DNA from 2 places in the Saccharopolyspora sp. NPDC000995 genome. Region 2 is predicted to be linked to the other one. Evidence: riboswitches for the same ligand, from Rfam matches in the RefSeq annotation. Region 2 holds a riboswitch; the other holds the start of a gene.

Region 1 (3,400 bases), on a different contig from region 2:
GCGACCTTCTTGAACAGAGACATCGTCGCTCCCGGCGATTCGGAGTCACGTCTGCTCCCAGGCTACCGACAAAACGGATGCGGATCAGCCGAGCACGCCGCTGACGGACGCGTGCCCCTTCAGGAGGTTGCGGGCGACGGTGCGGCGCTGGATCTCGTCGGTCCCCTCGAAGATGCGCAGTAGCCGCAGGTCGCGGTACCAGCGCTCGACCGGCAGGTCCTTCGTGTAGCCCATGCCGCCGTGCATCTGCAGCACCCTGTCGACGATCTCGTTGGCGCGGGTGGCGCCGAAAAGCTTGGCCACCGACTGCGCATGCCGGGAGTCCATGCCCTGGTCCACCTGCCAGGCCGCCTGCAGCACCAGCCAGCGCAGCGCCTCGATCTCCACGGCGGAGTCGGCGATCATCCACTGGATGGCCTGGCGCTCGGCGATCGGCTTGCCGAACGTCTCGCGGGTCTTGGCGTACTCCATGCCCATCTCGACGAGCCGTTCGCAGGCTCCGAGGGCGCGGGCGGGCAGCAGGTAGCGGCCGCGGCCGATCCACTGCATGGCGAGCTTGAAGCCGTGGCCGACCTCACCGAGCACGTTGCGCTCCGGAACGCGCACGTTGTCGAACACCAGCGCGGCGGGCTGCCGCTCCCACGGGCCCATGATGGCGATCGGCTCGGACTTCCAGCCCGCGGCCCGGTCGGCCAGGAAGCAGGTGACCCCGCCGTTGGCGCCCTTCTCCTTGTCCGTGACGGCGAAGACCATCACGAAGTCGGCGTCGATGCCGCCGGTGATGAACGTCTTCTCGCCGTTGATCACCCACTCGTCGCCGTCCTTGACGGCGGTGGTGCGCAGGTTCTTGGCGTCGGAGCCAGCGTCCGGCTCGGTGATCGCGAAGCACGACTTGCGGGTGCCCTCGATCGTCGGGAGCAGGTAGCGCTCCTTCTGCTCGTCGTTGGCGTAGTACAGGATGTTGTCCGCGTAGCCGCCGAAGCGAAACGGCACGAACGTGCGACCGAGCTCAACCTCGATGAGCGCCGTCATCACGGCCGACAGGCCCATGCCGCCGTACTCCTCGGGCGTCTGCACGCCCCAGAACCCGGCCTGCTTCGCCTTGTCCTGCAGTTCCCGCTGCTCGTCCTTGGTCAGGCCACGTTCCCCGCCCCGCTCACGCCGCAGCACCTCGGGCTCCAGCGGCACCAGCTCGCGCTGGACGAAGTTGCGCACCCAGTCGCGGATGTCACGCTCTGTGTCGGACAGCGAGAAGTCGACCATCGCCGAATTCCTTTCGGTGCAACCACCTAACTAACGTCGTCCCTTATGGCAGCCTAAGACCGCCCCGACGACGTGAGCGCTACGCGACCGATGATCGAACGCCTCGCGAAGTACCTCGGTGCTCCGGCTCGGCGATGGGTCCTCCAGCCGCGGCTTCCCGGACGACGCCGGCCTGGAGAAGCAGCACCGCGAGCTTGCCGAATGAGATCACTGCGCCCCCCGGTTGACTCCGGTCACGTTCGGTTCGTAGCGTCGGCGTTCGCACAACCGAATACCGCGCCGATGACGTCGTGCGGGAGAGACTCCAACCCCGAGCTACCTCGGAGAGCGGAGCGCCGAAGGAGCAATTACTCCCCAGCAAACTCTCAGGCACCGGCACCGCACGACACCAGGCGAACACGGAGAAAAGCAGGAGCAACGCGCTTCTCGCCCACGGTGCAAGCTGCCCCTCGCGGGGTGGCGAAACTCTCAGGCCAATGACTCCGGGGAGACCGCCCGACCAGCGCAAGCCCGCGCAGGCCGGGGTCGAGGTGCCCCCGATAAGGTTGGGTGCAGTGAGCTGACCGGCCCTCGACTGCCGACCGGCGCCCACCAGGAGGAGTCTCACCATGTCGTCGCCACGACAGACGCCCTTGCACCGAGTGCACGAAGCCCTCGGGGCGACGTTCACCGAGTTCGCCGGTTGGCGGATGCCGCTGCGCTACTCCGGCGACACCGCCGAGCACAACGCGGTGCGCAACAACGCCGGCCTGTTCGACCTGACCCACATGGGTGAGATCCGGATCAGCGGCCCGCAGGCCGCCGAGGCGCTGGACTACGCGCTGGTCGCCAACGCCTCCGCGATCAAGCCCGGTCGCGCTCGCTACACGATGATCTGCAACGCCACCGGCGGCGTGCTGGACGACCTGATCGTCTACCGGCTCGACGAGCAGGAGTTCCTGGTGGTGGCCAACGCGGCGAACGCCGCCGTGGTCTCCGCCGAACTGACCGAGCGACTCGACGGCTTCGACGCCGAGCACCAGGACGTCTCCGACGACTACGCGCTGATCGCCGTGCAGGGCCCGAACGCGGTCGCCATCCTCGCCCCGCTGACCGACACCGACCTCGCCGAGGTCAAGTACTACGCGGGCTACCGCAGCCAGGTCGCCGGCAAGGACGTGCTGCTGGCGCGAACCGGCTACACCGGCGAGGACGGCTTCGAGCTGTTCACCGCGCCCGGCGACGCCGAGGCCGTCTGGCAGGCGCTGACCGAGTCCGGCGCGCAGCACGGCCTGCAGCCCGCCGGGTTGTCCTGCCGCGACACGCTGCGGCTGGAGGCGGGCATGCCGCTGTACGGCAACGAGCTGTCCACCGACCTCACGCCCTTCCACGCCAACCTCGACCGGGTGGTCAAGCTGGACAAGCCCGGCGACTTCGTCGGCAAGGACGCGCTGGCCGCCGCTGCGGAGAAGCCCACCGAGCGCACGCTGGTCGGGCTGAGGACCGACCAACGCCGGGCGCCCCGGCACGGCTACCGCGTGCTGGACGCCGACGGTGCCGAGATCGGCGTCGTGACCAGCGGTGCCCCGTCGCCGACCCTCGGCCACCCGATCGGCATGGCCTACGTCGACCGCGCGCACAGCGAACCCGGCACCCAACTGCAGGTCGACATCCGCGGCAAAAACGTCGCGGTGCAGGTCGTCGAGCTGCCGTTCTACCGCCGCAATGCCTGACGAGATCGAACCAGGAGGCAACACAATGTCGACACCGGACCTGTTTAACGACCAGCTGGCCGCGGTGGACCCCGAGGTGGCAGCGGCGGTCGGCGCCGAGCTCAACCGCCAGCAGACCACGCTGGAGATGATCGCCTCGGAGAACTTCGCACCGCAGGCGGTCCTGGAGGCGCAGGGCTCGGTGCTGACCAACAAGTACGCCGAGGGCTACCCGGGGCGCCGCTACTATGGTGGTTGCGAGCACGTCGACGTCGTCGAGCAGCTGGCCATCGACCGCGTCAAGGAGCTGTTTGGGGCCTCCTTCGCCAACGTGCAGCCGCACTCCGGGGCGCAGGCCAACGCGGCGGCGATGTTCGCGTTGCTCAAGCCCGGCGACACGATCATGGGCCTGGACCTGGCCCACGGCGGTCACCTCACGCACGGCA
Region 2 (3,400 bases):
GCAGCACCGGTAGCGGGCCGAGGGCACCGATACCGGCGTCGGTCGCCGCACCGGCCATCCGGCTGAGCACCAGCAGATGCCAGTTCTCCTCGTACACCGCCACCCGCTGCTGTAGTTGGCCGGCGCGCAGCAGGCTGATCAGTTCCTCGGCTTGCGACCGCGACTGGGAAAGCTCGGCGACCGCCACCGCGGTGCCCGCCGCGATCAGCGGGCGCGGCGAAACGTCGTGGGACGTGAGCGCTGCCCGCAGATCCGGCCAGCCGCCCGCGCGCCCCCGGTCGGGCACCAGTGCGTAGAGCATGGTGCCGATCTCGGTGACCAGCGGGCGCCGCCCGATCCCGCGCGTGATCCACTCCCACATCGCCAACCGGTGCCCCTCCGCGGGGCTGGCGGACGGGGGCATTTCGATGGCGACGACTCGGTGCGCTTCGGCGGGCACCGCCAGTTCGTTCGCTGCCGCCCGCCAGCCTTCGCCGCCCTCCAGTAGCAGCCGCACCTGTTCGGCGGATCGGCGGCGTGCCCCGTCCGCCACCGCACGCCACCGCAGCAGTTGCAGTGCAACCAGAGGTGCGGTGTCGGCGAACGCGGTGGAGCGCTCTTCGGAGACCTCGCCGGGGACCACGGCCCACATCGAGCCGAGCAGTTCGCCGCCCATCCGGATCGGCACCACCAGCCGGGGCAGGGTGCCGTCCTGCTGGGCGGGTACGAAGATCGCCGAACTGCCCTTGCTGAGCTGGCGGAACGTGCCGCGGGCACGGAACTTGGCGAGCACGTCGTCGGGCTGCCTCCGGCCCATGATCGTCGAGACCCGCGCCGGGTCGGTGAGGTCCTGCCGGGCGGAGTAGGCCAGGACCTGGGAGCGCGCGTCCTCGATGGTGACTGGCGCGTCCACCACGTCCGCCACCGCGTCGGCGAGCCGGAACAGGTCCCCGACCCCGGTGCTGGGTGCGTCGGCCTCCTCGATTTCGGTCCCGGCCAGCGCGGCACGGATCAGCCACACCAACTGCGCCCACGCCGTTCCAGGCCGGACCTCGACCAGCGCCACCCCCGCGGCCCGGGCTGCCGCGGCCACCGCGTCGTCCGCCGAAATCGGTGGTTTGAGCAGCACCGCTGCTGCACCCTTCGCGCCGCAATTCCTCGTCAGCGCCACCGCGTGCTCGCTGTCCGAGATGCCCACGCCCAGCACGAGATCGCCGCCCGCCGCCGTCGGCGGCTGATCGGGTTCGGCGATGACGACGTCCCCGACGCACACTCTCGGTTCCGGGGCGACCACGGTGCGCAGCAGTGTAGGGCCGACGCGCTCGACCAGTGCCCGGATCTCCAGCATCACTGGCCTCCTGAATGCCTAGGGCAGCCTCCGGGCGTGGTGGGGGAGGGCATTGACACCAGAGCTGGCCCGTTTATCGTTGCTGAGCACACCGACAATCGCATACCGGCCGTCGACCCCGTGCGGGAGAGACCCTGCGAGCTCACGCCGAGCTCCCAGGGCGCCGAAGGAGCAAGACTCCCCACAAACTCTCAGGCACCCATGACCGTTCGGGCGAGGCAACTCTGGAAAGCGTGCGTCGCATCGACGCTCCACCCACGGTGCAAGCCGCGATGACCTGCGGCGAAGCTCTCAGGTTCCGCAACAGAGGGGGAGGCCCAGCCACCACGGGCACGAGTGCCCCCTGACAGCCTTGGAGCCTCCCAACATGTCCCTGCCTGCGCACCTGCTTTACTCCGAAGAGCACGAGTGGATCGAGGACCGCGACGAAGTAGTCCGCATCGGCATCACCCAGCACGCCGCGGACGCGCTCGGCGACATCGTCTACGTGCAGCTTCCCGAGGTGGGCGACAAGATCGAAGCGGGCCAGGCCTGCGGGGAGCTGGAGTCCACGAAGTCCGTCAGCGACCTGTTCGCGCCGGTGACCGGCGAGGTCGTGGCGCTCAACGAGTCCGTCGTGGACGCCCCGGCGCTGCTCAACGCGGAGCCATTCGGCGACGGATGGCTGCTCGATGTGCGCCCGACCAGCACCGGTTCGCTGCTCACCGCTGAGCAGTACGCCGAGTTGATCGCGCAGTAGTGGGCCAGGCGAGGTAGGAGGCGGTCAATGGCGATCAGCGTCTTCGACCTGTTTTCGGTGGGTATTGGGCCGTCCAGTTCGCACACGGTTGGTCCGATGCGTGCGGCGCGGTTGTTCGTGCAGCGGTTGCACAGCGCGGGGCGGTTGCCGCTGGTCGAGCGGATCAAGGCGGAGTTGTTCGGGTCGTTGGGTGCGACCGGGCATGGGCACGGTAGTCCGAAGGCTGTGCTGCTCGGTTTGGAGGGGCACAGTCCGGAGACTGTTGATCCGGCGGCGGTGGAAGGCCGGGTCAGCGAGATCCGGGAGTCCGGGCGGTTGCGTTTGGACGGGGTGCAGGAGATCCGGTTCACCGTAGACCGTGACTTGGTCATGCACCGGCGCAAGTCGTTGCCGTTGCACCCCAACGGGATGCGCTTCGCCGCGTTCGGTGCCGATGATGCCGAGCTGGACAGCGCGGTGTTCTACTCGGTGGGCGGTGGCTTCGTCGTTGACGAAGACGCTACCGGCACTGATCGGATCAAACCGGACGAGACCGCGGTGCGGTACCCGTTCCGCACGGGTGTAGAACTGCTCGCGCGGACCGAGCAGTCGGGGCTGCCGATCAGCGGTGTGATGCTGGCGAACGAGTTGTCGTGGCGTGGCGAGGATGCCGTGCACAAGGAGTTGCACGGCATCTGGCAGGTCATGCGTGAATGCGTTCACAACGGCTGCCGCAACTCCGGTGAGCTGCCCGGTGGGCTGAAGGTCCGTCGTCGGGCGGCGGAGCTGGCGGCTTCATTGACCGAGCGCGACGATCCGCTGGAGTGGGTCACGCTGTTCGCGCTGGCGGTGAATGAGGAGAACGCGGCTGGTGGGCGGGTGGTGACCGCACCGACCAACGGTGCGGCCGGGATCGTTCCTGCGGTCCTGCATTACTACACGCGCTTCGTGCCTGGCGCGGATGATGCTGGTGTCGTGCGGTTCCTGTTGGCGGCGGGTGCGGTCGGCGTGTTGTTCAAGGAGAACGCGTCGATTTCGGGTGCGGAGGTCGGTTGTCAGGGCGAGGTGGGTTCCGCGTGTTCGATGGCTGCTGCCGGGCTCGCTGAGGTGCTGGGTGGAACGCCGAGACAGGTGGAGAACGCAGCGGAGATCGCGATGGAGCACAACCTCGGGTTGACCTGCGACCCGATTGGTGGGTTGGTGCAGATTCCATGCATCGAGCGCAACGCGGTCGCGTCGGTGAAGGCGATCACGGCTGCGCGGATGGCGTTGCGCGGCGACGGTAGCCATTTCGTTTCGCTGGACAAGGTGATCAAGACGATGCGGGAGACCGGCCGCGACATGAAGGTCAAGTA

What was found. A riboswitch is a leader RNA that binds a small molecule or an ion and turns the genes downstream of it on or off. The one in region 2 is predicted to bind glycine.
Region 1: linked by a shared signal. The riboswitch ahead of gcvT (glycine cleavage system aminomethyltransferase GcvT) and the one ahead of gcvH (glycine cleavage system protein GcvH) in region 2 are both predicted to bind glycine.

What each region holds. Positions count from the first base shown of each region.
Region 1 is NZ_JBSFLZ010000009.1:75,456-78,855, reverse strand. It holds gene ACWDKQ_RS05510 (hypothetical protein) at 1-23, opposite strand, end outside; gene ACWDKQ_RS05505 (acyl-CoA dehydrogenase family protein) at 85-1,263, opposite strand; glycine riboswitch at 1,547-1,654, shown strand; glycine riboswitch at 1,655-1,756, shown strand; gene gcvT (glycine cleavage system aminomethyltransferase GcvT) at 1,872-2,975, shown strand; gene glyA (serine hydroxymethyltransferase) at 3,001-3,400, shown strand, end outside.
Region 2 is NZ_JBSFLZ010000061.1:2,231-5,630, reverse strand. It holds gene ACWDKQ_RS20175 (PucR family transcriptional regulator) at 1-1,327, opposite strand, end outside; glycine riboswitch at 1,441-1,545, shown strand; glycine riboswitch at 1,546-1,644, shown strand; gene gcvH (glycine cleavage system protein GcvH) at 1,695-2,066, shown strand; gene ACWDKQ_RS20165 (L-serine ammonia-lyase) at 2,094-3,400, shown strand, end outside.